DNA from 2 places in the Pseudonocardia sp. ZF1 genome. Region 1 is predicted to be linked to the other one. Evidence: riboswitches for the same ligand, from Rfam matches in the RefSeq annotation. Region 1 holds a riboswitch; the other holds the start of a gene.
The links. A riboswitch is a leader RNA that binds a small molecule or an ion and turns the genes downstream of it on or off. The one in region 1 is predicted to bind cobalamin.

Region 1 (15,770 bases):
CTCAGGCGCCCTGGGCGGCGAGCAGCCGGGCCTTCAGTGCGGCGTCCTTGTTGACCGGGTCGTGGGCGCCGTCCGGGGTCGTCCCCGCGGCGACGGCGATCGCGTTCATGGTGCCGACCATCCGGCACAGGTGGGCGATGCGGCGCTCGTCGGCGTCGACGGGCGGGGCGCCGTCGAGCAGGGCCAGGGTGCGGTTCACCCAGATCACCTCGGCGTGCATCCCGGCCTCCTCGAGCACACCGCGCAGCCGCAGCCCGATCTCGCGGCGGGACAGCCCGTTCCAGCTCTCGAGGGTGCGGGCATCGAGCGGGAACAGCAGGTCCCGGTCGCGCAGGTGGATCAGCTCCAGGGCGTGCGCACGACCGTAGGCGCAGTACGTGCACCCGTTCACCAGGGAGATCGTGAGCCCGGCGAGGTGGGTGCGTACGGGGCCCAGCACGCGCAGGGTGACCAGGAAGCGCGGGAAGTTGGCCGCGAACCAGCGCAGCGCGGGCCCGCTGCCCATCATGGTGACCATCGCCGGGATCACCCCCGGCGTGTAGCCCCACAGCGCGGTGCACACGCGACCGACGATCCGGAGGACCGCTCCGCCACCGTCCGACATCCGGCCCTCCTTCCCGAAGGGGACGCCCGATCGTACTCCGGGCCGCCCCTGCGGCGGCACGAAATCGGCCGATCGGCCCAGCCGGGGGCATCGATGCGTCGGGCGGCGGCCCGGTGGGGCGGATAGTGTCCGGTCATGGCTTCCGTACCCGCCGTCGTGGCGCCCCGACCGCTGCCCGTCGACGACCCCGAGTGCCTCGTCGACGCCGAGATCGAGGTCGGTGCGCCCGGCCCGCACGACCTGCTCGTCGACGTCCGCGCCGTCTCGGTGAACCCGGTGGACGGCAAGGTCCGCTCGTCGTTCGACGCGGCCGACGGGCCGAAGGTCCTCGGCTTCGACGCCGCGGGCGTCGTCGTCGAGGTGGGCGACCGGGTGCAGGGGTACGCCCCCGGCGACGAGGTCTACTACGCCGGCGCGATCGACCGGCCCGGCAGCAACGCCCACCGCCAGCTCGTCGACTCCCGCATCGTCGGGCGCAAGCCGTCGACCCTGGACTTCGCCGCCGCGGCCGCGCTGCCGCTGACCTCGATCACCGCGTGGGAGTGCCTGCACGACCACCTGCGCGTCACCGCCGACACCACCGGGACGCTGCTCGTCGTGTCCGCCGCGGGCGGGGTCGGGTCGATGGTCCTGCAGCTCGGCCGGCGCACCGGGCTGACGCTGGTCGGCACCGCCTCCCGCACGGAGTCCGCGGACTGGGCGCGGCAGATGGGTGCGCACGCGGTCGCCGACCACCACGACCTCGTCGGCACGGTGCGCGAGGTCGCCCCGGACGGCGTGCAGTACGTGTTCTCGCCGGTGTCGGCGGGCAACGTCGAGGCCTACGCGGAGCTGATGACCCCGCGCGGGATCGTCGTCGCCATCGACGAGCCGGAGGGCCTGGACACGCTCCCGCTGAAGACGAAGTCGCAGGCCTGGCACTGGGAGCTGATGTTCACCCGGCCGCTGTCGGAACCGGGCTCGACGGTGCAGCGGGAGATCCTGGACGAGGTGTCCCGGCTCGTGGACGCCGGGGAGCTGCGGACCACCGAGACGCGGCGCCTGCAGGGGCTGACCGCGGCGTCGCTGCGGGAGGCGCACCGGCTCATCGAGTCCGGCGGCACCGTCGGGAAGATCGTGGTCGAGCGGTAGGTGGACCCCGGCGGGTGGCCCCGGTGCGGACACCGGCACCACCCACCGGCGGGGTCAGCGGCCGATCAGCTCGCCGGCCATCTCGTTCGTGGTCGCCTCGAAACCGGACAGGTCCCGGACCACGCGGACGCGGTCGCAGTACTCGGCGTAGGCGGGCAGGTCGCAGCGGCCGAGCCCCCACGAGTACCGCGGCTCCGGGGTCAGCCAGATCGTCTCCCGGGCCCGCCGGGTGATCTCGACGAACGCCTCCATGTTGGGGTCGTTGCCGTTCCCGCGGCCGTCGCCGAGCACCAGGACCGTGGTCCGGCGGGTGACCGCCGAGCCGTGGTCCTCCAGGAACTGGCCGAAGGCCAGGCCGTAGTTGGAGTTGGCGTCGACGTCGAGCTGGTCGCCCCCGAAGATCAGACCGAGGGCGTGCTCGACGGGGTGGTCGGCGAACAGGTCGGTCACCTCGACGAGGTCGGCCACGAACGCGAACGAGCGCACCTGGCCGAACAGGTCCTGCAGCCCGTGCACCAGGTGCAGGGTGAACCGCGCGGTGGCCCGGACCGACAGCGAGACGTCGGCCAGCACCACCAGGCGCGGCTTGTCCTCCTGGCGCTGCACGGTGACCGGGGAGAACGGGACGCCGTCGTAGCGCATGTTCTTGCGCATGGTGCGGGCCGAGTCGATCCGGCCCCGCGGCGAGACCCGTCTGCGGTGCGTGAGCGCACCGTGCAGCGACTTGGCCAGCCGCCGCAACGAGTCCTCCAGCTGCATGCGCTCGGTCTCGCTCGCCCGGTCGACCTCGGCGACGCGTTCGGCGTCGTCGTGGCCCTCGACGATCCGCTGCTCGATCGCGAGCAGCTTCTCCAGGTGCGCCTTGAGCAGCTCCGGGAGGTTGTCGAGCACCCCGGTGAGGCGCCGGCGCAGCGCAGCGGCGTCGTCCTCGGTGCCCTGCTCCTCCTCCGACAGCCGGTCCTCCTCGGAGTTCAGCCAGCCCAGCAGCGCGTCCTGCTGGGCGACCGACAGGTCGGCGTCGACCTTGGTGCCCTGCTGCTGGGAGATGTCGCCGGGTTGACCGCCGCCGGAGAACCGGTCGGTCTCGATCTGCACGCGCTGGCCGTCGGTGACGTCGCCCGCCTGCTCCTTGGAGAGCACGATCTCGTCCGTCATCGAGGCCATGTCGATCTTGTTGGCCTCCTGGTGCAGATTGTACTGCTCGGCCAGGTCCTCCGGGTCGAAGAACTCCTTGATGTCGACCGGTGAGCCGTGGTCGTGCCCCTCCTGCGGGGTCTCCGACGGCTCCTCGGACAGCGTGAAGTTCTCCAGTGGGGTGTCGTCGGACAGATCGCCGTGGCCGTGGCCGTGCCCGTGGCCGGTGTCCGCCTCGCCCACCCTGACCAGGGCGAAGAACAGGTCGAAGACCTCGTCGAAGGTCGACTCGTCACGCCGGTCCTTGATCAGCGCGATGCGCAGCGCCTCCTTGAGCACCGCCTTGTCGGACAGCACCCCGGGCTGGGCGGCGCAGGCCATCGCGTCGAGTGCCTCGGACACCGAGATGCGCACCGCCCGGATCCGCAGGAGCCGGACGAAACGGTGGATGCTCGCTTCCACGCCGACGCCCCGATCAGACCGGGCGCTTGCGGGAGCCGCCGAAGGACCGGGAGCCCTGGCCGGGCGAGACCTTCCGGACCGCCGACGGCGGCGGGGCGACGCCGCCCGGCAGGCCGCCGTAGATGCCGCCGTGCCGGCCGGCCTGGTCCTTCGCGGCCCGCTTGGCGCGGCCGTCGATGTCACCGTCGTCCGGGTCGTCGTCGCGGGCGCTCGGGGTGCGCGCGGCGCGCGGCGCGGGCTCGTCGTGGCTGTGGTCGCCGTCGTGTCCGTGTCCGTGGCCGTGCCCGTGTCCGTGGCCCTGCTCGGCGACGACCGCGTTCGGGTCGACCAGGTTCGGCAGCGCGTCCAGCGCCTTCTTGACGTCCTTGTCGTACTTGACGACGACCGAGACGGTGTCGGACAGGATCTGCGAGCTCAGCTCGTCGACCCCCAGGACGGCCAGCGTGCGCGCCCAGTCGATGGTCTCCGAGATCGAGGGCGACTTGCGCAGCTCCAGCTCGCGCAGCCCGCGCACGACGTTGACGAGCTCCTCGGCCAGCTGGTCCGACAGCCCGGTCTTCTTCGACTTGACGATCTCCAGCTCGCGGGAGGCCGACGGGTAGTCGAGGAACAGGTGCAGGCAGCGGCGCTTGAGCGCGGCGGCGAGGTCGCGGGTGTTGTTCGAGGTCAGCAGCACGTACGGGCGCTGCTCGGCGACGAAGGTGCCGATCTCGGGCACGGAGATCTGGAACTCGCCCAGGGTCTCCAGCAGGACGGCCTCCAGGGCCTCGTCGGCGCGGTCGACCTCGTCGATCAGCAGCACGACGGGCTGTTCGGAGCGGATGGCCTCCAGCAGCGGGCGCGGCGCGAGGAAGCGCTCGGAGAAGAACACGCTCTCCTGGGACCCGATGCGGTCGACCGCGGAGGCGAGGTCGGGGGCGTCCTCGACGAGCTGCCCGATCTTCTCGCGGAGGATCTGGGTGTACATGAGCTGCTTGCCGTAGTCCCACTCGTACAGGGCCTTGGTCTCGTCCTGGCCCTCGTAGCACTGCAGGCGCAGCAGCCGGCGCCCGGTGGCGACGGCGAGCATCTTCGCCAGCTCGGTCTTGCCGACCCCGGCGGGCCCCTCCAGCAGCAGCGGCTTGTCCAGCCGGGTCAGCAGGAACACCGTCGTGGCCAGGCGGGTGTCGGCGATGTAGCCCTGCTCCCGCAGGGTCTCGATCACCTGGTCGACGGACTCGAACGGACCGGTCGAGGCGACGGCGTCCGCCGCCTCGGTCACAGTGGGGACGACAGCCTCGGACACGCGGATATCTCCTTCGCGGGCCGCACCGGCTCTGGTGCGGAGAAGAGCGGGGCCGCAGCCAGCGGGCCCACCCACCCGAGTATCACCTCGGATGGCTGGGCCCGCTGGTGCGACGGTGGACGTACTGACCTGCGGATCAGGTCAGCAGGTCGTCCAGGTCACCGTTGATGGAGTGGTCGACGACCGGGCGGACGGTCTCGAACGTGCACTCCTTCGGGTTGCCCGGGGTGCAGGCGTCGCCGAGGACGTGGTTGGTGATCCGGTCGACGTCGGCCGCGTCACCGACGATGGTGGGCGCGTTCTCGTAGAACTTGGTCGGGCCGGTGCCCAGCCGGTTCTTCGAGTAGGTGTCCTGCTTGACGTCGGCGAACTTCTCCGGGATGCCCACGTCGCGCAGCAGCCGGATGGAGGCGGCGAGCGCGGCGTCGGCGGCCTGCGGCTTGGTCATGCCGCGGGTGTCGACCCCCATCGCCTCGGCGATGTCGGCGAAGCGCTCGTACACGACGGGCATGTTGAACGCCCACACGCGGGGCAGCGCGATGGCGTTGTTCAGGCCGTGGTGGGTGTCGTAGAACGCCGACACCGCGTGGCTGATCGAGTGGATGATGCCGAGGCCACCGGAGTTGAACGCCTGGGCGGCGATGTACTGCGCGTACATCATGCCCTCGCGGCCGGAGAGCTCCTGGCCGTTCCAGACGGCCTTGCGCAGGTTCTGCGAGGTCAGCTTGATCGCGTGCAGCGCGTTGCCCAGCGACGGCTGGAAGTCCAGCCGCGAGACGTAGGGCTCCGAGGCGTGCGCGAGCACGTCGAACCCGCACTGCGCGGTGTAGTCGATCGGGCAGTCGTAGTAGAGCACCGGGTCGTCGATCGCCAGGGTGGTGACCGAGGCGTCGTCGAACGCGACGTACTTGTGCGGGTTGTCGGGGTCGGTCGTGGTGTCGGTGATGACGTAGGCCCACGAGGTCTCCGAGCCGGTGCCGGCCGTGGTGGAGACCGCGATGTGCGGCGGGTTGGCCGGGTTCTCGGACTTGTTGAAGCCCTCGAACTCGTTGACGTTGCGGCCGTCGTGCGCGACCGAGATGCGCGCGCCCTTGCAGGCGTCGTGCGAGGAGCCGCCGCCGATGGAGACGAACGAGTCGCAGTTGTTCTGCTGGTAGAGGCCCACAGCGTCCATGACGTTGTAGTCCTTGGGGTTCGACTCGACCTTGTCGTACAGCACGACCTCGAGGCCGTGGTACTTCATCGACTCGACGATCTTGTGGACGATGTCGGTGCCCCGCAGGCCCGACGTCATGACCAGGGTCTTCTTGAAGCCCAGCTTCAGGGCCTCCGGGCCGATGAGCTCGTGCGACCCCGGACCCATGAGCGCACGGGGGAACGGGTGGAACTCCTTGATGGGGAACGGCTTGAGCAGCTCGTCTACCTGCATGTCAGCCCTTTCTGAGGCAGGTGGATGGGTCGAGACCGCACGCTATGACCCCTGTGGCCGCGGGCACAGGGGTGATCGCCATTACCCCTCGGGAGACCGGGCAGGTTCCCCCTCCGAACGGAGGGGCACAGGGTGAGGTCGCCCTCGACCCGGCCGCCGGGGAGGGTGTGACAGTAATGCCAATGTATGGCAACAGGGATCGCTCGGCAACAGTCTGTCCGGCCGGTCCGGGGTACTGTCGGCTCGCCGACGGTTCGTGCCGGCCCGACGACGGGGCGTCACGAGGCAAGAGGGAACCCGGTGGGAATCCGGGACTGCCCCGCAGCGGTGAACGGGAACGACCGCCGTCAACAGCACTGGGAGTGATCCCGGGAAGCGACGGCCAGTAGGTGTGCGCAGTGCGCCCGTGAGTCCGAAGACCTGCCGCCGGTGCGTGCGCCGTCCGGCGTGCGCGGATCCGTGGCCTCGCGGGAGGACCGGGCGGACGACCGGGCACCGTCGTGCCCGGCGGTCGCAGGCGCCCCGTGCCGGCGACGGGTCCTCCACCGCACTCGCGAGGAGAGAGGGCCGTGAGCATTCCTTCCAGCAGCACCATCGGCAGCACCGTCCTGGGGTACCCCCGGATCGGACCGGACCGGGAGCTCAAGCGGGCGACCGAGTCGTACTGGGCCGGGCGGACCGATGCGTCCGCACTGCACGACGTCGCCGCCGGGCTGCGCCGCGACACCTGGACCGGGCTGCGTGACGCCGGGCTCGGCTCGGTGCCGGGCAACACGTTCTCGTTCTACGACCACGTCGGAGACACCGCGCTGGCGGTCGGGGCTGTGCCGGAGCGCTTCGCCGGCGTCGCCGACCCGCTGGAGCGGCTGTTCGCGATGGCCCGCGGCCGCACCGGCGCCCCGGCCTGCGAGATGACCAAGTGGTTCGACACGAACTACCACTACCTGGTCCCCGAGGTCGGCCCGGACACCCGGCTCGCGCCGGGCAGCCGCAAGGCCCTCGACGAGTTCCGCGAGGCCCTGCGCTGCGGGATCACCACCCGTCCGGTGCTGGTCGGGCCGGTGACCTTCCTGCTGCTGTCCAAGCCGGCCGACGGTGCACCGGAGGGCTTCCGCCCGCTGCACCTGCTCGGGCCGCTCGTCGAGGTCTACCGCGACCTGCTCGCCGAGCTCGCCGAGGCGGGCGCGGAGTGGGTGCAGCTCGACGAGCCCGCCTTCGCCGCCGACCGGACGCCGCAGGAGGTCGCGGCGCTGCGCCGGGCCTACGACCGGCTCGCCTCGGCGACCCGGCGGCCCAAGATCCTCGTCGCGTCGTACTTCGGGGAGCTGGGACCCGCCCTGCCCGCGCTCGCCGCCACGGCCGTCGAGGGGCTGGCGCTCGACCTCGTCGCGGGGGCCACCGACCTGGACGCCCTCGATGTGGGAGACCCGGCGGTCCCGGGGCTGGACCGGAAGGTGGTGCTGGCCGGCGTCGTCGACGGGCGCAACGTGTGGCGCACCGACCTGGACCGGGCACTGGCGACGGCGCAGCGGCTGGTCGGCGTCGCGGGGCGGGTCGAGGTCTCGACGTCGTGCTCGTTACTGCACGTCCCCTACGACCTGACCGCGGAGACGGCTCTGCCCGGCGACGTCGTCGACATGCTGGCGTTCGCCCGGCAGAAGGTCACCGAGGTCGTGCTGCTCGGGCGGGCCCTGCGCGAGGGACCCGACGCGGTCGCGGCGGAGCTCGACGCCGCACGGGCCGTCCGGGAGCGGGTCGCCGCCACCGCGCGCCGCGACGAGCGGGTGCGGTCCCGGCTCGACGCGCTCGGCCCCGACCACTACCGGCGCGGTCCCGGCGACGTCCGGGCGAAGGTCCAGCGCGAGGCGCTCGGCCTGCCCGTCGTCCCCACGACGACGATCGGCTCCTTCCCGCAGACCGCGCAGATCCGGCGCGACCGGGCCGCGCACCGCTCCGGCACGATCGACACCGGCACCTACACCGAGCGGATGCGCCAGGAGATCGTCCGCGTGGTGCGGCTGCAGGAGGACATCGGGCTCGACGTCCTGGTGCACGGTGAGCCCGAGCGCAACGACATGGTCCAGTACTTCGCCGAGCACCTCGACGGCTTCGCCACCACCGAGCACGGCTGGGTGCAGTCCTACGGCTCGCGGTGCGTACGCCCGCCGATCCTGCACTCGGACGTGTCCCGGCCCCGGCCGATCACGGTGGAGTGGGCGCGGTTCGCCCAGTCGCTGTCCGACGCGCTGGTCAAGGGGATGCTGACCGGCCCGGTGACGATCCTGGCCTGGTCGTTCGTGCGTGACGACCAGCCGCTGGGTGACACCGCCCGGCAGGTGGGGCTGGCCCTGCGCGACGAGGTAGGAGACCTGGAGGCCGCCGGGATCCGGATCATCCAGGTCGACGAGCCCGCGCTGCGCGAGCTGCTGCCCCTGCACGAGCGGGACCGGCCCGGGTACCTGGACTGGGCGGTGGACGCGTTCCGGCTGGCCGTCGGGGCCGTCGCCGACGCCACCCAGATCCACACCCACCTCTCCTACTCCGAGTTCGGCGAGGTGGTGGGGGCGATCGACGGGCTCGACGCCGACGTCACCACCGTCGAGGCGGCCCGGTCGCGGATGGAGGTGCTGGCCGACCTCGGACCGGGGGTCCCGCGCGGGCTCGGCCCGGGCGTCTACGACGTCCACTCACCCGAGGTGCCCGGCACCGACGAGCTGGTCGAGCAGCTCGGCGCGGCCCTGCGCCACATCGGACCGGACCGGCTGTGGGCCAACCCGGACTGCGGGCTGAAGACCCGCGGTGAGGCGGAGACGGTGGCGGCCCTGACCAACCTGGTCGCCGCGGCCCGCCTGGTCCGGGACTCGGCGACGACCGGCTGAGCCCGCGTCGCGACGCCCCGCGGCTCCCCGGCCGCGGGGCGTTGCTCACGCGCCATTGATTGAACAGATGATCAGATGTAGTCATATGGAGTGATCGCACGAAAGATGGCCGCGCTGCTCGCGGCCGCCGCCCTGGTGCTGACCGGCTGTGGTGCCGGCACCGGCGGCGCCGGGACCCCGGACCCGGCCGGTGAGCTGACCGTGGCCCTGCAGTTCCCGCCGCGCGCCGACTACGCCTTCGACGCCGACGACGGCGCCCGGCTGCAGTCCCTCGGCGTCGCCGAGACCCTGACCACTGTCGACGCCGACGCCCGCCCGGCGCCGATGCTCGCGACGGGCTGGGAGCAGCAGGGCAACGCCTGGCGGGTCACCCTGCGCCAGGACGTGCGGTTCCACGACGGCACCCCGCTCACCCCGGACGCCGTCGTCACGGCGCTGCGCTACGTCGCGGGCGTCGAGGCCCCGCCGCGGGCGATCCGGGGCATCGGCTTCGCCGTCACCCCCGACGGCGCCGACGCCGTGCGGATCACCACCACCGAGCCCGACCCGGTGATGCCGTTGCGCCTGTCCAGCGGCAACCTCGGCATCCTCGCGCCCGCCGCCTACGCCGGCGGCGGGGCGCCGGCCTACCTGCGCACCGCGACCGGCCCGTTCGTGCTGGACTCGGTCAGCGGCGCCGACTCCGCGCAGCTGGTCCGCAACGACGACTACTGGGGCGAGCCGGCGGGTGCCGCCCGGGTCACCGTCCGCTACGTCGAGGACCCGCAGGCCCGCGCGCTGGCGATCCAGGCCGGCGACGTCCAGTTCGCCGAGGGGCTGCCGCAGGCCCAGCTGGCGCAGGTCCGCGCCGCCGGCGCCGAGGTCGTCGAGTACCCCAACGCGCGCACCGTGCCGCTGCAGCTCAACCAGTCCGCGACGCCGTTCTCGGACCTGCGGGTCCGCCGGGCCGTCACCGCGGCGCTCGACCGCCCGGTGCTGGCCCAGCAGGTCCTCGCCGGTGGGGCCGCACCCGCGGCCGACCTGTTCGGCGCGGCCGTGCCCTGGGGCGAGACCGCGCCGCCGCCCGGGGCCGACGTCGCCCGCGCCCGGCAGCTGCTCGCCGAGGCCGGCTACACCGAGCAGAACCCGCTGACGGTGCGGCTGTGGACCTTCCCGAACCGGCCCGAGCTGCCCGCGCTGGCGAACGCGATCCAGGCGATGCTCGGTGCCGCCGGGGTGACGGTCGACATCACCGTCGGGAACTACGAGGCCCAGGAGCCGAAGGTCCTCGCCGGTGACTACGACATGTTCCTCAACTCGCGCAGCTACCTGTCCGACTTCCCGGACGCGGCGAGCACGCTGACCTCGGACTACACCTGCGACGGCAGCTACGCCATCGACCAGTACTGCAACCCCGCCTACGACGCGCTGGTCGACCGGCTCAACTCCACCGAGGACCCGGCAGCCCGCCAGCAGCTGTTCGGAGAGGCCGCCGCGATGCTGACCCGCGACGCCGTCGGCGTCATGGTCGTGCACCCGCGCAACACCGCCGTGCTGCGCGGCGCCACGGGCTTCGTCCCCGACCCGCTGCAGATCCGCCCGGTGCTGCCGCAGCTCTCCCCGACCACGGGGTGATCGGGCTCCTGCTGCGCCGGCTCGCCGTCGTCGGGCCGGTGCTGCTGGCCGCGTCGGTGCTGGTGTTCGCGCTGCCGCGGCTGGTCGGCGTCGACCCGGCGCGGGCGGTCCTGCGGGCCCGCAGCGCCGAGGCGGTGCCGGACCCGGCGACCGAGGCGCGGCTGCGGTCCTCGCTGGGGCTGGACGCGCCGGTCACCGAGCAGTACCTGCGCTGGCTGGGCGGGGTCCTGCGCGGCGACCTCGGCCACGGCTACGTCGCCCGGACCCCGGTCGCCGGGCAGATCGCCGACGCCGCGGCGGTCTCCGGGCTGCTCGCGGTGCTCGCGCTCGCCCTCGCGGCGGTCGTCGGCATCCCCGCCGGGGCCTACGCGGCACGCCGGCCCGGCGGACTGCTCGACCGGTTCCTCGGGCTGGGCACGGTCGCCGGGGTCGCGGTGCCGGAGTTCGTGCTCGCCCCCTGGCTGGTGCTGGTGTTCGCCGTGTGGGCCGGGGCGCTGCCCGCGCTCGGCTGGGGTGACCCCGCCCACCTGGTCCTGCCGGTGCTGACCCTCGCCGCCTACCCGGGGGCCCTGGCCGCGCAGCTCGTCCGCGCCGAGACCGCCGGGGTGCTGACCCGGCCGCACGTGCTCGTCGCCCGGGCCAAGGGCCTCGGTGCGCACCGGGTCCTGTGGCGGCACGGCGCCCGGCTCGCGACGACGTCGGTGACCGCGCTGGCCGGGATGTTCGTCGCCGGGCTGCTGGGTGGCTCGGTGGTGGTCGAGGTCGTGTTCGGCATCCCGGGGCTGGGGCGGCTGCTGCACCGGGCCGTCGTCGCGCAGGACCTGCCGGTGGTGCAGGCGGGCACGCTGCTCGTCGTCGCGGTCGCGGTGGTCGCGGGGGTGCTGGTGGAGGTGCTGGCGACGGCGCTGGACCCGGTGCTGCGCTCGGCGGGGTCACGGTGAGGCCCCGGGTGCGGACGGGGTGGTGGGTCGCGGCCGGGGTGGCCGCCCTGGCCCTGGCCGCGCCGGTGCCGATGCTCGTTCCGGCGGGCCTGCTCTCGGTACTCCTGCCCGACCCCGACGCCGTCGACTTCGCCGGGATGCTCGCCGGGCCGTCCGCGGCGCACCCGCTGGGCACCGACCAGCTCGGCCGGGACCTGCTCGCGCGCACCGTCCACGGCGGACGGCTGACCGTCGGGCTGGCGCTGTCCGCGGTGCTGGTCACCGGGGTGTCCGGGGTGGCCGTCGGGTCGCTCGCCGCGGTCGCGGGCCCGGTCGGGCGGGCGGCGATGCGGGTGGTCGACGTCCTGGCCGCGATCCCGGTGGTGCTGTTCGGGCTGCTCGCCGCGGTCGCGCTGGGTCCCGGCGTCGGGTCGCTGCTGGTGGCGGTCACGGTGATCGCCTGGACCCCGTTCGCCCGGCAGGCCTACCTGCTCGCGCTCGCCGAGCGGCAGCGGGAGTACGTGACGGCGGCGGTCGCCCTCGGCGCGGGGCCCGGGCGGGTCCTGACCCGCCACATCGCGCGGAACCTCGTCCCGCCGCTGGCCGCGCACGCGTGCGTCCGGTTCGCGAGCACCCTGCTCACCGTCTCCGGGCTGTCCTTCCTCGGGCTCGGCGTCCAGCCGCCGACCGCGGAGTGGGGCGCGATGGTGGCCGAGGGCCGCGAGTACCTGTTCGGCGCGCCGCAGGTGGTGCTCGTGCCCTCGCTGGCGGTCGTGCTGACGGCCGGGACGGCCCTGTGGTGGGGACGCCGGTGGGAACGGGTGGGTGCCCGGTGAGCTCAGGCCGCGTGGACCTGCCCGCCCGCGGGTTCGAGGGGCCTGCCCAGCTCGGGAAACCAGCGGAACGCCTCCGGCCTGCCCTCCCAGTCGCAGCCGGCGCACTCCGGGCCGTCGTGCGGGTGCTCGTCCACGATGCCTCCCGATCGTTGTTGCCATCACTGTGCAACAGAGTGTGTCGGGGTGTGAACCCTCCGGTCGGAGGGGCAGGGTGAGGGACGTGGGCGATGGGGACGACGTGGACGACGTGGACGACGTGGCCGGGCTGCTGAGCGCGTACCTGGCCGACCCGTACGCGGGCTGGAGCATGGGGGCGCCCGGCGCGATCGCGGAGTTCGTGCGGACCCCCGACGAGCCCGTCGGGCCGTCCGGGCCGGGCACGGTCGTCACCGCGCGCGGCGGGATCCGGATCGAGCCGCACCCGGCGACCCGGCCGCTGGCCTACCGGACGCCGGTCGGCCCGCACGAGCACTGGAACCACGCGGTCGCGCTCTGCCTGCCCGCGCCCGCGGCCCGCGGGGCCGCACGGAGGGCCGTCACCGTGCTCGGGCCCGACCGCTCCGCGCTGCGGCGGGCCGACCGCGACGCCGTGCTCGTCGACCTCGGGCTGGGCACGACCACGGTGGACGCCTGCGTGCGCACGGCCGACCCCGACCTGCTCGGGCTGCTGCGCCGTGCCGCGGGCGGCCCGCTCGACGGCGCGCTGACCACCGCGCTGGTCGAGGCGGGCCCGCACCGCGTGTTCACGACCGCGCTCGGCCGGGTCGAGGTGTACGCCGCGATCCCGCCGCCGGAGGGTCGCTCCCCCGACGGGCCGCACACCCACCTGCTCCCGCACGTGCTGCGCGAGGGCCGCACGCACGCGGCGACCGTGCCCGTGCCCGCCGGTCACCTGGCCTGCGCGCACCTCTACCCGGCGCACCCGCTGACCGACCTCACCGGGCGTCCGATCCCGTTCGACCCGACCCGGGCGGCCGCCTTCGACGGGCTGCTGGAGCGGTTCGGGGATCCGGACCAGTGGGCGGTGACCGCCGGGGTGGTCCGGGCGGTCGCGGCGGGGGAGGCGCCCGGGCCGCGTCCGGCGACGGCGCCCGGCCGGGCCGCGCAGGCGGTCGCGTTGCGGGTGCTCGCCGTCGCCGGTGGGGCGGACCCGGCCGTGCTCGACGCCTGGCGCGGCAGGACCGGCGCGGACGGGCTCCTCGACCCGAGCGGCGACCGCAACGCCGGCTGACGGCCCTCGGACCTCCGCGGCCAGTTCGGGCGCACCGGTGGCGGACCACCGCTGCTCGACCCGTCCCCGGAAGGTCAGGTCCGCGGGCCGGGCCGGTCACCCGGCCCGGCCCACCCTCTCAGTCCCAGTCCAGCGACCCACCCGTCCGGTACTCGGTCACCCGCGTCTCGAAGAAGTTCTTCTCCTTGCGCAGGTCCATGGCCTCGCTCATCCACGGGAACGGGTTCTCCGGCTCCCCGAACAGCGGGGCGAGCCCGATCTGCTCGGCCCGCCGGTCGGTGATGAACCGCAGGTAGCGCTCGCAGGACTCGGCGGTCAGGCCGAGCATCCCGCGGGGCATGGTGTCGCGGGCGTAGGCGACCTCCAGCTCGCACGCCTCGTACAGCATCGTCCGGATCTCGGCGGCGAAGTCGGCCGTCCAGAGGTGCGGGTTCTCGATCTTGATCTGGTTGATGCAGTCGATGCCGAAGTTCAGGTGGATCGACTCGTCCCGCAGGATGTACTGGTACTGCTCGGCGATGCCCACCATCTTGTTGCGCCGGCCGAGCGAGAGGATCTGCGCGAACCCGGTGTAGAACCACATGCCCTCGAACACCACGTAGAACGCGACGAGGTCACGCAGGAACGCACGGTCGTTCTCCGGGGTGCCGGTCCGGAAGTCCGGGTCGGACAGGGCCCGGGTCCAGCGCAGCGCCCAGGCGTCCTTCTCGGTGATCGAGGGGACCTCGCGGTACGCGTTGAACAGCGCGCCCTCGTCGAGCCCGAGCGACTCGCACACGTACTGGAACGTGTGGGTGTGCACGGCCTCCTCGAACGACTGCCGCAGCAGGTACTGGCGGCACTCGGGGTTGGTGAGGTGGCGGTACACCGCAAGCACGATGTTGTTCGCGACCAGCGACTCCGCGGTGGCGAAGAACCCGAGGTTGCGGGTGAGTATGAGGCGCTCGTCGTCGGTGAGCCCGCCGGGGGAGCGCCACAGCGCGATGTCGGCCTGCATGGCGACCTCGGTCGGCATCCAGTGGTTGGCGCAGCCGGCCAGGTACTTCTCCCAGGCCCAGGTGTACTTCAGCGGCAGGAGCTGGTTGACGTCGGCGCGCGCGTTGATCATGCGCTTGTCGTCGGCGTCGATCGGGGCGGCGCCGCGGGCGATCTCGCCCAGGCCGCTGGCGTTCTCGGTGCTTCCGGTGGGCTGCAGAGTGGTCACTGGCAGGCCTCGCAGTCGGGGTCGTCGACCGAGCAGGCACGGCCCGGATCGAGGTCGGGGGCGGTGGCGGGCACGGCGGTGGCCGGGACCGCGGGCACCCCGGCCGTGGGCGACGCGGCGGGGGCGGCGGCCGGGGTGCTCGGCACGCCGGTCAGCCGGCCGTCGGTGCCGGTGAGGGTGGACTTCTCCACCGACGTCGCCGCGCGGGTGCGCAGGTAGTAGGTGGTCTTGAGCCCGGAGCGCCAGGCGAGACGGTAGAGCTCGTCGAGCGCCCGGCCGCTGGGGGCGGCGAGGTAGAGGTTCAGCGACTGCGCCTGGTCCAGCCACTTCTGCCGGCGCGAGGCGGCGGCCACGAGCCAGCGCGGCTCGATCTCGAACGCGGTCGCGTAGAGCTCCTTCAGGTCGGCGGGGACCCGGTCGATCTCGGCCAGCGACCCGTCGAAGTACTTGAGGTCGGCGACCATCACCTCGTCCCACAGCCCGCGGTCCTTGAGGTCGCGGACCAGGTGCGGGTTGATCACCGTGAAGTCGCCGGACATGTTGGACTTCACGTACAGGTTGAGGTGGATCGGCTCGATCGACTGCCCGACCCCGCAGATGTTCGAGATCGTCGCCGTCGGGGCGATGGCGAGCACGTTGGAGTTGCGCATCCCCTGGGTGCGCACCTTCTCCCGCAGCGCGTCCCAGTCCAGCGTGGACGACCGGTCGACGTCGAGCTCGCCGTCGCCGCGGGCCGCGGCCAGCAGCTCGAGCGAGTCCAGCGGCAGGATCCCGCGGCTCCACAGCGACCCGTCGAAGCTGGCGTAGCGGCCGCGCTCGACCGCCAGGTCCGACGAGGCGGTGATCGCGTGGAACGACAGCGCCTCCGCGCTGCGGTCGGCGAACTGCACCGCCGCGTCGCTGCCGGGCGCGATGCGCTGGGTGAACAGCGCGTCGGAGAAGCCCATGAGGCCCAGGCCGACCGGGCGGTGACGCAGGTTGGACCGGCGGGCCTCGGGAATCGTGTAGAAGTTGATGTCCACGACGTTGTCGAGCATCCGC
Region 2 (15,770 bases), 1.3 Mb from region 1:
CCCGCCGGCACCGCGCACGGCGGGGCCGGCCCCGCAGGCCCGCCCGGCCCACGTCCGCACGGACTTCGCCGCCCGCCGCAGCGGCTGAGGGCACGGGCACGATCACCGATCGGGCACCGGGGACGTCGGCGGGCGACCCTCCGCGTGCCCGATCCGTGATCACTCCCGGCGGTGCGGCCCGGCGCGGGGGCGACGTGGAAGGCTGGACGCCGTGACCGTCACCGTCTGGTGGGCCGCCCCGGCCGATCCCGGCGACCGCGCCGACCTCGTCGCGCTGCTGGACGCCCATGAACGCGAGCGGCTCCTCGCACTGCGCAGGCACGAGGACCGCGCCCGCTACCTCGCCGCGCACGCCCTGGCCCGGCTCGTGCTCGCCGAGCGGCTCGACACCGACCCCGCCGCGCTCGTCCTGGACCGGACCTGTCGCTGCGGGGAGCCGCACGGCAAGCCGCGCCTGGCCGGGCGCGGCGACGACCCCGGCTTCTCGCTGACCCACTCCGGCGCGCTGGTCGGCGTCGCGGTCGGGACCGGCCCGGTCGGCGTCGACGTCGAGGCGCACCGCCCGCTGTCCGGCCTCGACGGCCTCGTCCGGCACGCCCTCTCCCCCGCCGAGCTCGCCGCGGGCACGCCCGACGGCACCGGGTTCCTGGTCACCTGGACCCGCAAGGAGGCGCTGCTCAAGGCCACCGGCGAGGGCCTGTCGAGCCCGATGGACGCGATCACGCTGTCCCCGCCGCACGCCCCGGCCCGGGTGCTGGACTGGACCGGCACCGGCGGGAGCTGGTGGGTGGCCGACGTCGCCACCGGCCTCGACGACCACCCGGGCGCCGTCGCCGGGGCGGGACCGGTGGCCCCGGTCGTCACCGTCGCCGACGGCGACGCGGTCCTGTCGGTGCGCCGGGGCACGATGCACGGGTGATGGTGAGGTGACCGCGGCGGCCGACCGCTGGGTGCTGCATCTCGACATGGACGCGTTCTTCGCCTCCGTCGAGCAGCTGACCCGGCCCACCCTGGCCGACCGGCCGGTCCTGGTCGGCGGCGCGGGACCGCGCGGCGTCGTCGCGGGGGCGAGCTACCAGGCGCGGGTGTTCGGGGCCCGCTCGGCGATGCCGATGGGGCAGGCGCGGCGGCGCTGCCCGCACGCGACCGTCCTGCCGCCCCGGTTCTCGCTGTACAAGGCGCTGTCCGAGGAGGTCATGGCCGTCCTCGGCGAGTTCTCCCCGGTGCTCGAGCCGGTGTCGGTCGACGAGGCGTTCGTGGAGCCGCCCGACCTCGTGGGGGCCTCCCCGGACCGGGTGCGGGAGTGGGGCACCCGGCTGCGCGGCGCGGTGCGCGAGCGCACCGGGCTGCCCGCCTCGGTGGGTGCCGGGTCGGGCAAGCAGGTCGCGAAGATCGCCTCCGAGCTGGCCAAGCCGGACGGGTTGCGGGTGATCGCCCACGCCGAGCAGGCCGCCGTGCTCGACCCGCTCCCGGTGCGGTCGCTGTGGGGCATCGGGCCGGTCTCCGGCGAGGCGCTGCGGAAGATCGGGATCGAGACGATCGGACAGCTCGCCGCGATGGACGCCCGCGAGGTCGCCGGGGTGCTGGGCGGTGCCGTCGGGTCCGAGCTGCACCGCCTGGCCCGCGGTGTCGACGACCGTCCGGTCGCCCCGCGCGGCGCGGCCAAGCAGATCAGCGCGGAGACGACGTTCGACGCCGACCTGACCGCGATGAGCGCGGTGCACACCGCGGTGGAGTCGATCTGCGTCGCCGTGCACCGGCGCCTGGTCGCCGACGGCCGGACCGCCCGCACCGTCACGGTGAAGGCGCGGACCGGGGACTTCACCACCCACACCCGGTCCGAGACGACCCCCTTCGGGACCCGGGACCTGGCGACCCTGGTCGCGGTGGCCCGGCGGCTGGCCGAGGGCGCCGTCGGCGAGGGCGGGGTGCGGCTGCTGGGGGTGTCGGTGTCCGGCTTCGGCGACGAGCCGCCACTGGCGCTGTTCGACGCGGTGCCGTCGGAGAGCGGGTGGACGACGGCCCCGGCCCCCGACGCCCCGCCCGCGGCCACCCGCCCGGCCGCCGCGGCGGGGGTGACCGTGCTCGACGCAGCTCCGGAGAACGACGCGGCCACCGGGCCCGGCGCGATCGAGGAGTCCGGCGACGCGCCCGGCCCGCTCCGCCCGGACCGGCCCGACCGCGAACCCGACCCGGACCGGCCCTGGCGCGCCGGCGACGACGTCGCCCACCCCGAGCACGGCCACGGCTGGGTCCAGGGCGCCGGGCACGGGCGGGTCACCGTGCGGTTCGAGACCGCGCTCACCGGCCCCGGCCGCACCCGCACGCTCGACGCCGCCGACCCGGACCTCACCCGGGCCGACCCGCTGGGCAGCTGGCGGGGCTGAGCCCGGGCCCCGGGTGGGTTCAGCCGATCAGCGGGCTGCGGTGCGGCGGTGCGACGCGGCTGCCCTCGGCGATCCGGACGCGCAGCGTGGGAGCGGTGCGGGCCAGACCGTCGAGGACGGCGCCGAGCGCGGCGTCGCCCGCGGGGTCGCCCCCGACCAGCAGCACCGCGGCATCGGCGGGCCCGGCGGCGGCCCAGGCCCCGATCCGGGCGACGGCGTCGCGCGGTGTGACCGGCTCGACCCGCCACGCCTCGGCGTAGAACAGGGCGGTCGACTCGGCCTGCGGGAAGGCGAAGACCGTCCCGGCCTCGGCCAGCAGGTCGTGCGCCCCCGTGCGGGACGCGTCGCCGGACGGATCGGTACCGAGCACCACCAGGTCGTGGCTCATCGCATGTCCTCCTCGAGGGTCCGCGCCCTCATCAGTGGGAATCCGCGACGACGGGCAGTGTCCTGGCTCCCGGATCGGTACGCCCTCCCCGGCCTTCCCACCCTCGCGGGCGGTGGCGCCGGTGTGGGGAGGGCACTCCCCGGTGACAGTGGCGGGACCGCGCCGGACTCGCACCGGCTTCCTGTTCCGTCGTCGGCCGGAGCCCATCACGCGACCGGGTTAGCGGTCAACCGTCCCCCGCCCGGCCACTCCCCGCAGATGGTCGAGCAGGTCGTGCTCGGTCAGCGTCCCGAGCAGCGGCCCGTCCGGCCCCTCCCGCACGGGCAGCGCGGCGCCCCGGTGCGCGGCGAGCACCCCGAGGACGTCGTGCACGGAGCCGTCCGGGTCCAGGGCGGGCAGCTCCGGGTCGGGCGTCGTGCCGTCGGCGGGCCGCATGACCTGGGCGACGACGACCCGGCGCAGCGCCTCGTCGGTCGGGGCGTCGGCGGCGAGGTCGATCCCGCGTCGCAGCAGCTTGAGCGTGTAGATGTTGTCCCGCGACACCAGATTCGACAGGCCGGTGGCCAGGACGACGGCGGCCATCAGCGGCAGGATCAGGGCGTAGTCGCCGGTGAGCTCGAACACGATGAGCACCGCGGTGATCGGGGCGTGCGCGGCCCCCGCGAACACCGCCGCCATGCCGACCAGGCCGAACGCGCCGGGGTGCAGGTCGAGCGCCGGGAACAGGGCCGCGGCGGCGTAGCCGAAGGCGGTCCCGGCGGTGCCGCCGACGAACAGCGACGGCGCGAAGACGCCGCCGGACCCGCCGATGCCGATCGTGAGGCTGGAGGCGAGGATCTTCCCGACGACGAGCAGGAGCACGAACCCGACGACGTACCGGCCGCCGATCGCGGCCTCCAGCACCGGGTAGCCCACGCCGTACATCTGGGGCAGCGCCAGCAGCAGCGCGCCGAGCAGCAGCCCGCCGACGGCCGGGCGCAGCCACTCCGGGCCGCGCCAGACGGCGTCGCAGGCGTCCTCGACGACGTAGAGGATGCGGGCGAAGGCCCAGCCCAGCAGCCCCGCGAGCAGCCCGAGCAGCGCGTAGAGCGGCAGCTGGGCGGGGCTGCCCAGGTCGAAGTGCGGCAGGGTCAGGATCGCGCGGTCCCCGGCGATCACCTCGGCGACGACGTTCGCGACCACCGAGCTGATCACCAGCACGCCGAACGCCTCGGCGCTGAACGACCGCAGGATCAGCTCCAGGCCGAACACCACCCCGGAGATCGGGGCGTCGAACGTCGCGGAGATCCCGCCCGCGGCGCCGCAGGCGACCATCAGGACCAGCCGGGTGGCGGGCACCCGCAGCCACTGCCCGATGGCCGAGCCGAGCGCGGAGCCGATCTGCACGATCGGGCCCTCCCGGCCGACGGAGCCACCGGTGCCGATGCAGATCCCCGACGCGAGCGCCTTCACCGCGGCGACGGTGGCCGGGATCCGCCCGCCCCGGCGCGCGACGGCGAGCATCACCTCCGGCACCCCGTGCCCGCGGGCCTCCGGCGCGAACCGCTGGACCAGCGGGCCGTACACCAGGCCGCCGAGCACCGGGGCGACGAGCAGGAACCAGACCCCCAGCCCGGGCAGGTGCGGCGAGGCGACCCGGCCGGCGTCGGAGAAGTCCTCCCGGCCGGTGACCAGCCAGGTCACACCGAGGATCAGCTCGTGGAACAGCACCGACCCGATGCCGGCGCCGATCCCGATGACCGTCGCCAGGCCGACGAGCCCCGGCCGGGTGCCGACGAGCGCGCGGTGCAGCGCGCGGACCGCGGTCACCGGGCACCGTCCTCGGCGGGCACGGGCGCGACGGCCCAGTCGGTCTCGCCGATCTCGCCCGCGGCCTCGGCGAAGCGGCGCAGCGCGTCGCGGACCGCGGTGCGCTCGGCGGCGGGCAGCGTCGCGAGCAGCCGGTGCATCTCGGCGCGGCGCAGCCGGGTGACCTCGTCGACGAGCGCCCGCCCGGCCGGGCTGAGCGCGACGGCGACCTCGCGGCGGTCGTCGCCGGTGCGGGTGCGCGCGACGAGGCCGCGGGTCACCAGCCGGTCGCACATCCGGGTCGCCGTCGACGCCGACACGGTCAGCGCCCTGGCCAGGTCGGCCGGGCGCCGGGTGCCGTACTGGGCCAGCACGACCAGCGCGCGGTACTGGGGCAGGGTCACGTCGCCGGCCGTGTCACCGCCGGTGTGCTCGCTCGCGGCCAGGGACCGAGCCACCACGGAGAGCATCGCCCGGCTCGCGGTCATCACCGCGTCGACGACGTCATCGATCTCGTCCGTCACGCCCGCGATCGTTGCACATTGCAAACTTGCAGTGTGCAACGGGTTGCCGGGGTCACCCCCCGACGGGCGCCTGCAGCCCCGCGACGGGCCCGATCACGACGATCGCCGGCGGGCTGATCTCCTGCTCGGCCGCGACCTGCTCGGCGGTCTCCAGCGTCGCGCGGACCGACCGCTCGATCCGGGTGGTGCCGTCCTGCACGATCAGCACCGGGGTGTCGGCCGGGCGGCCGTGGGTGATCAGCGCCTCGGCGAACTTCCCGAGCCGCTCCACGGCCATCATCAGCACGATGGTGCCGGTCATCCGGCCCAGCGCGGTCCAGTCGGTGAGGCTGCGCGGGTCACCCGGCGCGACGTGCCCGGACACGACGACGATCTCGTGCGCGACCCCGCGGTGGCTCACCGGCGTCCCGGCGACGGCCGGTGCGGCGAAGGCACTGGTGATGCCCGGGACGACGGTCACCGGCACCCCGGCCGCGGCGCACGCCTGGACCTCCTCGAACCCGCGGCCGTAGACGAACGGGTCACCGCCCTTGAGGCGGACCACGAACTTCCCGGCCCGGGCGTGGGAGATGAGCAGCTCGTTGATCCGCTCCTGGGCCATGGCGCGGCCGTAGGGGATCTTCGAGGCGTCGATGACCTCGACCTCGGGGGACAGCTCGTCGAGGATGTCGCGCGGGCCGAGCCGGTCGGCGACGACGACCTCGGCGCGGGACAGCAGCCGCCGGCCGCGCACGGTGATCAGCTCCGGGTCGCCCGGGCCGCCACCGACCAGCGCGACCCCCGCCCGCGGGGGCTCGGCCGACTCGTCGACGACACCGGCGGCCAGCGCCTCGACCAGCGCGGTGCGCACGGCCGCGGACCGCCGGTGCGCGCCCCGGGCCAGCACGCCGACGGTGAGCCCGTCGTAGCCGCCGGTGGCGGGGGTGACCGCGGTGCCCTTGTCGCCGTCGTCGGCGCGGACGCAGAACACGCGGTCCCGCTCGGCCTCGGCGACGACGGCGGCGTTGGTCGCGGCCTCGTCGGTGGCCGCGATCGCGTACCAGGCGCCGGTGAGATCGCCGTCGGTCCAGCGGCGGGCCGTCCAGGTGATCTCCCCGGCCGAGGCCATGCCCTCGACCGCCGGGGTGACCTCGGGCGAGACGACCTCGACGACCGCTCCCGCGGCGATCAGGCGGGCGACACGGCGCTGGGCGACCTGTCCCCCACCGACGACGACGGCCCGGCGGCCGGCCAGGTCCAGCCCGACCAGGTACTGCTCGTGGTGCGCGTTCAACGACGTTCCTCTCCCGGACTCCGACGCCCGGCGGTGGCAGCGGTTCCCTGCGCGGGCCCCCCGCTCGACGGCGACGCCGGACGATAGCCGGGCCCGCATGTTTCGGAGGAGACCCCGGAGGGCAATCCCACATCCGCCGATCGGGCGGCCACGGCGACGGTGACGCCCTGACCAGCGGTCTTACCGACGACCAGGTGGGCCCCGTCGCCGGCGGCGAGCAGCGCGGCGGCCTCTGCGACGGACGGGGTCCCGACGGCCGCGGCCACCCGGGCATCCGGCCTCGGCACCGCGACCGCGGCCAGCGCGGCGGCCGCGAACCCGTGCGGCTCCCGCGGTGCGACGGCCGCCCGCAGCCCCGGTTCCGACACCCGCCGGTGCAGGGTGGCGACGACGGCGTCCCCGAGCTCCAGCCCGTGCGCGGCGGCCACCCGGTCCAGCAGCGCGCGCACCGCGGCCTCGGACGTGCCCGCCCGCAGCCCCACCCCGACGGTGACCACCGGCCGTGGAGCGGAGCGCTCGGCCCGCGGGGGCTCCGCTCCCCGGCCGGTGATCATGCGATCGCGGCCGGGGCGCCGGCGCGGGCCGCCGCGACGAACCGGGCGACGGCGCCGGGCACCCCGGCCGGGTGGGTGTGCAGGAACGACGCGTGCACCCGGGCGTCGACGTAGCCCTCCGGCTCGCCGCCGCGCCACGCCCAGGCCGGGGCGGCCCCGGCCCTCGGGGTGACCGCGCACCGGTGGAACTCGTGCGCCCCGGCCCGCTCACCCGCCGCGAACAGCGGCGACGCCGACACCGCGACCGCGTCGCGGTAGCCGAGGGTGAGCCGCGGTGTCATCCCCGCCGACGCGTCGAGGACCCCGCACATCGGCGTCCCGTCGAGGTCGCGGCACAGGTACAGCAGCCCGCCGCACTCGGCGTGCACCGGCGCCCCGGACGCGGCCAGCGCGGCGACCTGCGCCCGCAGCGGCGCGTTGTCCCCGAGCGCGCCGACGTGCTCCTCGGGGAAGCCGCCGGGCAGCACGAGCGCGGCCGTGCCCGCCGGGAGCGCGGGGTCGCGCAGCGGGTCGAAGGTCGTCACGTCGGCACCGGCCGCGCTGAGCAGCTCGGCGTGCTCGGCGTAGCCGAACCCGAAGGCCGGGCCCCCCGCGAGCGCGACCACCGGACGACCCGGCACCGGGTCCGTCCCGAGCTCGGCCGCCGGGTCCCAGACGGGTCCGCCGGGCAGCGGGCGGGCGAGCGCGAGGACGGCGTCGAGGTCCACGTGCTCGGCGACGAGCTCGGCCATCGCGTCCACCGCGGCGGTCGCGGCGGAGCCGTGCTCGGCGGCGGTGACCAGGCCCAGGTGCCGCGAGGGCACCGCCAGCTCGGCGCGGCGCGGGACCGCGCCCAGCACCGGGAGCCCGACCTCCTCGGCCGCGGCCCGGCAGACCTGCGCGTGCCGGTCGGACCCGACCCGGTTCAGGATCACCCCGGCTACCTGCACGGAGTCGTCGAAGCTGCGGAAACCGTGCAGCAGCGCGGCCAGCGACCGGGACTGACCCCGGACGTCGACGACCAGCACCACCGGCGCCCCCAGGGCCGCCGCGACCTGGGCGGTCGACCCGGCGCCGTCGGCGATGCGGCCGTCGAACAGGCCCATCACCCCCTCGACGACGGCGACGTCGGCATCCCGCGCGCCGTGCCGGGCCAGCGGGGCGAGCCGGTCGGCGCCCTGCAGGACGACGTCGAGGTTCCGGCCCGGGCGGCCCGCGGCGAGGGTGTGGTAGCCGGGATCGATGTAGTCCGGCCCGATCTTGAACGGTGCGACCCGGGTGCCGCGCCGCGACAGCGCGGCCATCAGCCCGGTCGCGACCGTGGTCTTCCCGCTCCCCGACGACGGCGCCGCGACGACCAGCGCGCGGGCCGTGCTCACCACTCGATCCCCCGCTGGCCCTTCTGTCCGGCGTCCATCGGGTGCTTGACCTTCGTGGTCTCCATGACCAGGTCGGCGGCGTCGACCAGGGCCTGCGGGGCGTCGCGGCCGGTGATGATGACGTGCTGCTGCCCGGGCCGGTTCGTGAGCACGTCGACCACCTCGTCGACGTCGATCCAGCCCCACTTGAGCGGGTAGGTGAACTCGTCGAGCACGTAGACGCGGTGCGCCTCGGTCCCGATCCGGCGGCGGATCTCGGCCCAGCCCTCGGCGGCGTCGGCGGCGTGGTCGGTCTCGGTGCCGGCCTTGCGCGACCAGGACCAGCCCGAGCCCATCTTGTGCCACTCGACGGGCCCGCCCTGCCCGGTCCGGGAGTGGACCTCGCCCAGGGCGCGGAACGCCTCCTCCTCGCCGACCTTCCACTTCGCGGACTTCACGAACTGGAACACCCCGATCGACCAGCCCTGGTTCCAGCCGCGCAGCGCCATCCCGAACGCGGCGGTCGACTTCCCCTTCATCACCCCGGTGTGCACGACCAGCAGCGGCCGGTTGCGACGCTGGCGGGTGGTGAGCCCGTCGGTGGGCGTGACGGACACCTGTCCCTGCGGCACGGTGGTCTCCTCTCAGGCGGCGCGGGCGGACCGGGTCTCCCGGACCAGGTCGCCCACGCTGTCGGCGGTCAACTCGTCGAGGGTCACCAGCTCGCCGCCCGCGGCGGCGGCGAGCGGCGCGGCGAGCCCGAGGCGGACGTGGCCCGCCTCGCAGTCGACGACGACGGTGTGCACCCCGTCCGCGGCCAGCAGCCCGGCGGCGCGGCGGGAGTCGGCGACGGGGTCCCCGCCGTCGCGGGCGGCGACGGTGGCCCGCCCGTCGGTGAGCAGCACGACCAGCGGGCGGCGGCGCGGGTCGCGGCGGCGCTCGGCGTCGAGCACGGCGCGGGCCTTGAGCAGGCCACCGGCCAGCGGGGTCCGCCCGCCGGTGCGCAGCCGGGACAGGCGCTGCTGGGCGGTCGGCACCGACGACGTCGGCGGCAGCGCCAGCTCCGCGGACCGGGCCCGGAAGGTGACCAGCCCGACCTTGTCCCGGCGCTGGTAGGCGTCGCGGAGCAGCCCCAGCACGGCCCCCGAGACGGCGGTCATCCGCGTGCGCGCGGCCATCGAGCCGGACGCGTCGACGACGAACAGCACCAGGTTCCCCTCGCGGCCCTCCCGCTCGGCGCGGCGCAGGTCGTCGCGGTGGACCAGCAGGCCCGGCCCGCGGCGCCCGCGCCCGGCCTGGTGCGGCGCGGCGGCGAGCACGGTCGCGGGCAGGTGCAGGTCCGCGGCACGGGTGGTCCCGGCCCCGGACGGACGGACGACGCGACCGGCGTCGGTGCGGGCCCGGGAGCGGCGGCCCGGCGCGCCCGCGCCCAGCCCGGGGACGGTGAACTTCCGGACCGTCGCCCGGTGCAGCCGCGCGGCGTCCCCGACGACGACGGCCCGGCCGTCCCCGCCGTCGCCACCGGCCGGGGCCTCGGCGGTCTCCGGGGCCCGGTCGTCGCCGGGCGTCGCCGGGTCGGTGGCGTCGTCCCCGCCGTCGGTGCCGCCGGTGCCGTCGGTGCCGGGAGCCTCGGCGCGCTCACCGGTGCCGGTCCCGCCGTCGCCGCGCGGGTCGCCGCCGGCGGGGGGCGTGTCCCCGGTCGGGTCGGCGTCGCCGGGCTCGTCGCCGGCGTCGGGGCCGTCCGGACCGTCCTGCGGCCCGGCCGGGTCGTCGGGGCCGGGGCCGCCGGGGTCCGGGTCGTCGTCGGGGTCCGGGTCGTCCTCGGGGCCCAGGTGGTCCTCGGCGTCGGCGAGGGCGCGGTCCAGCTCGGCCGGGTCCAGGCCGGGCTCGTCGAACGGGTCGCGACGACGGCGGTGCGGCAGCGCGAGCCGGGCGGCGACGCGCACGTCGTCGGCGGTGACCGCGTCGCGGCCCTCCCAGGCGGCGTGCGCGGCCGCGGCCCGGGTGATGACCAGGTCGGCGCGCATGCCGTCGACGTCGAACCGGGCGCACACGAACGCGATCCGCCGCAGCTCCCGGTCGCTCACCGCGACGGCGGCGACGTGGGCCTGCGCGGCGCGGAGCCGGGCCGCGGTGGCGGTCTCGTCCGGGGCGAAGCGGGCGACGAACCCGGCCGGGTCGTCCTCGAACGCCATCCGCCGCCGGGTCACCTCGACCCGGGTGTCGACGTCGCGGCTGGCCCGCACCTCCACGGTCAGCCCGAACCGGTCGAGCAGCTGCGGGCGCAGCTCGCCCTCCTCCGGGTTCATCGTGCCGACCAGCAGGAACCGGGCCGCGTGCGAGACGGACACGCCGTCGCGCTCGACGTGCGCGCGGCCCATCGCGGCGGCGTCGAGCAGCAGGTCGACGAGGTGGTCGTGCAGGAGGTTGACCTCGTCGACGTAGAGCACCCCGCGGTGGGCGTCGGCGAGCAGGCCGGGCTGGTAGGCGCGGCGGCCCTCGGACAGCGCCTTCTCCAGGTCGAGCGAGCCGACCAGGCGGTCCTCGGTCGCGCCGACGGGCAGCTCGACCAGCCGGGCCGGGCGGGGACCGCCCGCTGCGCCCGCCGGGTGCGGCCCGTCCGGGCAGGACGGGTCCGGCGCGGCGGGGTCGCAGCCGAACCGGCAGGCGTCGACGACCTCGTGCGAGGGCAGCAGCGCGGCCAGCGCGCGCACCGCCGTGGACTTCGCGGTGCCCTTCTCCCCGCGCACCAGGACACCACCGACACCCGGGTGCACGGCGTTGAGCAGCAGCGCCAGCCGCAGGTCGTCGTGGCCGACGACGGCGGAGAACGGGAAACGGGGAGGTCCGGCGGCGGGGGCGGTGCTCGTGCTCACGCGGGTGAGGCTGCCAGACCGGAGGTCAGCACCGGGAGGTCCGGCGGCGCACCGTGTCCGATCACATGTTCAAGTGACGACGTGTCGAGGTGGTGTTCGACCAGGTCGCCCAGCAGATCCACCTGCCGGGTGCGCTCGGCCGCGAACGACGTGTCCTGCGCCACCACGAACCCGGTCCGCCCTGCCTCGTCGGCGAGGCGGGTGAGCAGCAGCCGCCGGAAGCCGTCGTTCTCGGCGAGGCCGTGCCAGTGCGTGCCCAGGACGTTGCCGCGGTCGCTGCCCTCGTCCCCGATCAGGCCGGGGTCGCCGGAGCGCACGACACGGCCGTGGTGGATCTCGTAGCCGGTGACGGTCTCGCCCCACGCCGTCGCGGTGGGGGTGGCGAGGTGCTTGACCGGGTCGAACGCGATCTCGAGGTCCAGCAGCCCCAGCCCGTCGACGGTCGTACCGGGAGCGGCCTCGGCGCCGTCCGGGTCGGAGACCGTGTGCCCGAGCATCTGGTACCCGCCGCAGATCCCCAGCACCGGGCGCCCGGCCGCGGCGTGCGCGCGCACCGCGTCGGCCATCCCGGACGCGCGCAGCCAGGCCAGGTCCGACACGGTCGCCTTGGTCCCGGGCAGCACGACGACGTCGGTGTCGGCGATCCGCGACGGCTCGGTCACGTACCGCACGGCGACGCCCGGTTCGCAGGCCAGCGCCTCGGCGTCGGTGGCGTTGGAGATCCGCGGGAACCGGACGACGGCGACCCGCAGCCACTGCCCGCCGCGCGGCGGGGCCGGGCGTCCGAGCACCCCGTCGGCGACGGCCGAGAGCGAGTCCTCGGCGTCGAGCCAGAGGCCCTCGGCGAAGGGCAGCACGCCGAGCGTCGGCCGCCCGGTGAGCTCGCGCAGCCGGTCGAGGCCGGGGTCGAGCAGGCGGGGGTCCCCGCGGAACTTGTTGATCACGAAACCGGCGATCAGCGCCTGGTCGGCCGGGTCGAGCACGGCGAGGGTGCCGAACAGGTGCGCGAGCACCCCGCCGCGGTCGATGTCGCCGACGACCAGCACCGGCAGGTCGTTGCGCCGGGCGAAGCCCATGTTGGCGAGGTCGGTGGCCCGCAGGTTGATCTCCGCGGGCGAGCCAGCTCCTTCGCAGACCACGACGTCGTGGCGGGCGCGCAGCCGGGCCAGGGAGTCGGCGACGACGTCGGACAGCGCCGCGGTGCGGTGCCGGTAGGACAGCGCCGACACCTGGCCGTCGGCGCGGCCGCGCACGACGACCTGCGAGGTCCGGTCCCCGCCGGGCTTGAGCAGCACCGGGTTCAGGTCGACCGAGGGGGCGATGCCGCTGGCGAAGGCCTGCATCGCCTGCGCGCGGCCGATCTCGCCGCCGTCCGGGGTGACGACCGAGTTGTTGCTCATGTTCTGCGCCTTGAACGGCGCCACCGAGACGCCGCGCCGGTGCAGCCACCGGCAGATGCCGGCGACGACGGCGCTCTTGCCCGCGTCCGACGTCGTCCCCGCGACGAGGACCGCTCCCTGAACCACCACGGCCGGAAGTATCGCCCCGGCGGGACCGCCCGCGGGCGCGGCTACCCTGGGCCGCGTGCGTTTCCTGCTGCGTCCCGGGTGGATCGCGTTCGTCGTCGCGGTGCTGGCCTTCGCCGTCGCCTGCTACACGCTGCTCGCGCCGTGGCAGTTCGACCGTGAGTCCGAGCGCTCCGCGCAGAGCCGGGCCATCGCCACCGCCGACGCGACGCCCGCCGTCGGGTTCGACACGCTCGTCCCGCCCGGTACGGCGATCGGCGCCGACGACCAGTGGCGCCGGGTCACCCTGGCCGGCACCTTCGACCGTGCCGCGGAGACCCTGGTCCGCCTGCGGGTCGTCGACGGCGCGCCCGCCTTCGAGGTGCTGACGCCGCTGCGGCTCACCGACGGCCGGACCGTCGTGGTGAACCGGGGGTCGGTCCCGGCCGCGGACCGGGGCGCCGTGCCCGACTACGCCGCCGCGCCCGCCGGGCCGGTGACCGTCGAGGGCAGGCTGCGCCTGGACGAGACCGACCCGCAGGGCCGCCCCCCGCTGGTCGAGAACGGCACCCGCCAGGTCTACGTGTCGGACTCCCGCTCGGTCGCCGCCGCCACCGGCCTGACCCCGGTCGAGGGCGTCGTCGTGCTGGAGGCCGGCCAGCCCGGCGTGCTGGACCCGATCCCGGTCGCGCCGGTCGGGGGCGGAGCGCCGTTCAGCAACTTCTCCTACGCCCTGCAGTGGCTGACCTTCGGCGCCGTCGCCCTGGTCGCCCTGGTGCTGTTCATCCGGCTGGAACTGCTGCAGCGCAGCGGGAAGCGCGAGAAGGCGGGCAGCCTGCGGGACCAGCTCTCCGGCCGCGACGGCTTCGGCGACGAGCCCGTCCCCGCCGACCGTGCCGCCGACCGTGCCGACGACAGCGCCCCCGGCACCACCCGCGACGCCGCCGCCGGGTCCGGTCCGGGCTCGGGCTGATCCCGCACCGCGCCACACCCGTCGCGGGCCGCCGCCCTGCAGGGTGCGGTGCCGTGTCGGGGTGCCGTGCCGGGCTCCCCGGATGCTGCGCCGGGCTCCGCTCCCCGCGCCGGAGCACTGCGTCGCCGGACCCGCTCACCGAGGGCGCGGGTCCCCTCCGCCTGTTCGCCCCGGCCGAGTTCGCTCACCCGGTAAGCGAACTCACCCCGTCCGACAGGGTGGCCCCGTCGGTCGTTTCCCGCCGGCCGTGCTCGGTCAGCGGCGCCCAGGGCCGCCACCCTCCGGGACGATTTCTCTCCCGACTCGCTCACCCGGTAAGCGAACTCCCGGCGATCCACCCTCGCCGACCGGGTAGGTATGGAGACCGGGGCGACGAATACGGCCACGTCGGTCGGAACCGGCACCGGGACCGGGCCGACGGGGGCAGGTACGGGGCGACCGGCTCAGCCGCGCCGCCGCCCCAGCACCGCCGCCGTCGCGACGGCGAGCAGCCCGGCCGCCCCGGCCACCAGCCGGGACAGCCGCGCGACGCGGTGCAGGTCGGCCACCCGGGGCGGGTGCCCGTCGCCGAGCGACGGGCGGTCCTCGGTGCCGTGGGCGTAGACCGTCGGCCCGCCCAGACGCAGCCCGAGCGCACCGGCGGCGCTCGCCTCGACCGGGCCGGCGTTCGGGCTGGGGTGCCCGGCGGCGTCGCGGCGCCAGGCCCGCAGCGCGCACGCGGGCGAGCCACCCACCAGCGGCGCGACGGCCACCGTGACCACCGCGGTGACCCGGGCCGGGGCCAGGTTGACCACGTCGTCGAGACGGGCCGAGGCCCACCCGAAGCGGGCGTGCCGGGCGGAGCGGTAGCCGACCATCGCGTCGAGGGTGTTCACCGCGCGGTAGCCCAGCAGCCCCGGGATGCCGGCGACCGCACCCCACACCAGCGGCCCGACGACGGCGTCGGAGGTGTTCTCGGCCAGCGACTCGGCCCCCGCGCGGGCCATGCCGTCGGCGTCGAGCAGCTCCGGGTCGCGCGCGCACAGGTGCGGGATCCGGGCACGGGCGGCGGCCAGGTCACCGGAGTCGAGCGACGCGGCCAGCGCGGCGCCCTCCCCCACCAGCGAGGTCCCGCCGAGCACGGCCCAGGTGGCGACGGCGGTCAGCCCGGCCCGCACGACGGGCTCGGCCCGGGCCCCCGCACGCGTCGCGGCCGCCTCGGCGACCACCCCCGCCGCGACCACGGACCCGACCAGGATCGCGGTGTAGGCCACCCCGGGTGCGACGGCGTCGCGGTGCATCCGGCCCTCCAGCCGGGCGGCGAGCGTGCCGAAGCCGGCGACCGGGTGGCCCCGGCGCGGGTCGCCGAGCAGTGCGTCGGCGACGATCCCGGCGGCCAGTCCGGCCGCGCGGCCACGTGTTCCCATGCGCCGAACCTAGAGCGGCGCGCGCGCAGGGTGCGGGCAGGCCGGGCAGGATCATGGGCATGCGCACGGACCTCAAGCCGGACGAGATGGGCAGCGGCCCGTTCTACAAGCTCCTGACCAGCGTCGTCGTCCCCCGACCCATCGCCTGGGTCTCCACCCGCTCGGCCGACGGCGTCGACAACCTCGCCCCGCACTCGTTCTTCACGGTGTCCTGCGTGGACCCGCCCATGATCCAGTTCACGTCGGTCGGGAAGAAGGACTCCCTGCGCAACGTGTCGGAGACCCGCGAGTTCGTCGTCTGCCTGGCGAACGAGCCGATGTTCGAGAAGATCAACGCGACCGGCACCGACTTCCCCGCCGAGATCAGCGAGTTCTCCTCGGTCGGGCTGACGGCCGAGGCGTCGTCGGTCGTGGCGCCGCCGCGGGTCGCCGAGTCACCGGTCGCCCTGGAGTGCGTGCTGCACGCGAACATCGAGCTCGGCAACTCGACCGTCGTCATCGGCCGGGTCGTGCACGCCGCGATCGAGGAGAGCGTGTTCGTCACCGACGAGCGCGGCAACTCCCTGCCCGACATCCACCGGCTCGCCCCGCTGGCCCGCCTGGGCCGCAACGAGTGGTCGCGGATGGGCGAGGTCCTCGAGATCACCCGCATCCCCTACCAGCAGTGGCCGGGTCACTTCGGCGACGGGTGACCCGGCCCCCGCCGGGTCTACAGGGTGTACTCGGTGGGCGGCGTCGCGGCCGGGTCGGCGTGGATCT

Region 2: linked by a shared signal. The riboswitch ahead of ZF1_RS18615 (hypothetical protein) and the one ahead of metE (5-methyltetrahydropteroyltriglutamate--homocysteine S-methyltransferase) in region 1 are both predicted to bind cobalamin.

The regions. Positions count from the first base shown of each region.
Region 1 is NZ_JAJNBY010000001.1:5,159,386-5,175,155, reverse strand. Features, by position in the region: gene ZF1_RS24840 (hypothetical protein) at 2-562, opposite strand; gene ZF1_RS24835 (zinc-binding alcohol dehydrogenase family protein) at 740-1,735, shown strand; gene ZF1_RS24830 (VWA domain-containing protein) at 1,790-3,331, opposite strand; gene ZF1_RS24825 (AAA family ATPase) at 3,345-4,616, opposite strand; gene mdo (NDMA-dependent methanol dehydrogenase) at 4,753-6,045, opposite strand; cobalamin riboswitch at 6,279-6,487, shown strand; gene metE (5-methyltetrahydropteroyltriglutamate--homocysteine S-methyltransferase) at 6,615-8,924, shown strand; gene ZF1_RS24810 (ABC transporter substrate-binding protein) at 9,015-10,538, shown strand; gene ZF1_RS24805 (ABC transporter permease) at 10,535-11,479, shown strand; gene ZF1_RS24800 (ABC transporter permease) at 11,488-12,294, shown strand; gene ZF1_RS24795 (hypothetical protein) at 12,297-12,428, opposite strand; gene ZF1_RS24790 (DUF6925 family protein) at 12,515-13,525, shown strand; gene ZF1_RS24785 (ribonucleotide-diphosphate reductase subunit beta) at 13,644-14,720, opposite strand; gene ZF1_RS24780 (ribonucleoside-diphosphate reductase subunit alpha) at 14,726-15,770, opposite strand, start outside.
Region 2 is NZ_JAJNBY010000001.1:3,864,754-3,880,523, forward strand. Features, by position in the region: gene ZF1_RS18600 (hypothetical protein) at 1-88, shown strand, start outside; gene ZF1_RS18605 (4'-phosphopantetheinyl transferase family protein) at 212-919, shown strand; gene ZF1_RS18610 (DNA polymerase IV) at 927-2,387, shown strand; gene ZF1_RS18615 (hypothetical protein) at 2,407-2,775, opposite strand; cobalamin riboswitch at 2,811-2,997, opposite strand; gene ZF1_RS18620 (chloride channel protein) at 2,995-4,584, opposite strand; gene ZF1_RS18625 (MarR family winged helix-turn-helix transcriptional regulator) at 4,581-5,087, opposite strand; gene cobA (uroporphyrinogen-III C-methyltransferase) at 5,140-6,360, opposite strand; gene ZF1_RS18635 (cobalamin biosynthesis protein) at 6,357-6,914, opposite strand; gene ZF1_RS18640 (cobyrinic acid a,c-diamide synthase CobB) at 6,911-8,272, opposite strand; gene cobO (cob(I)yrinic acid a,c-diamide adenosyltransferase) at 8,269-8,883, opposite strand; gene ZF1_RS18650 (putative cobaltochelatase) at 8,896-11,127, opposite strand; gene ZF1_RS18655 (cobyric acid synthase) at 11,124-12,653, opposite strand; gene ZF1_RS18660 (SURF1 family cytochrome oxidase biogenesis protein) at 12,712-13,605, shown strand; gene ZF1_RS18665 (cobalamin biosynthesis protein) at 14,049-15,011, opposite strand; gene ZF1_RS18670 (flavin reductase family protein) at 15,071-15,703, shown strand; gene ZF1_RS18675 (AMP-binding protein) at 15,721-15,770, opposite strand, start outside.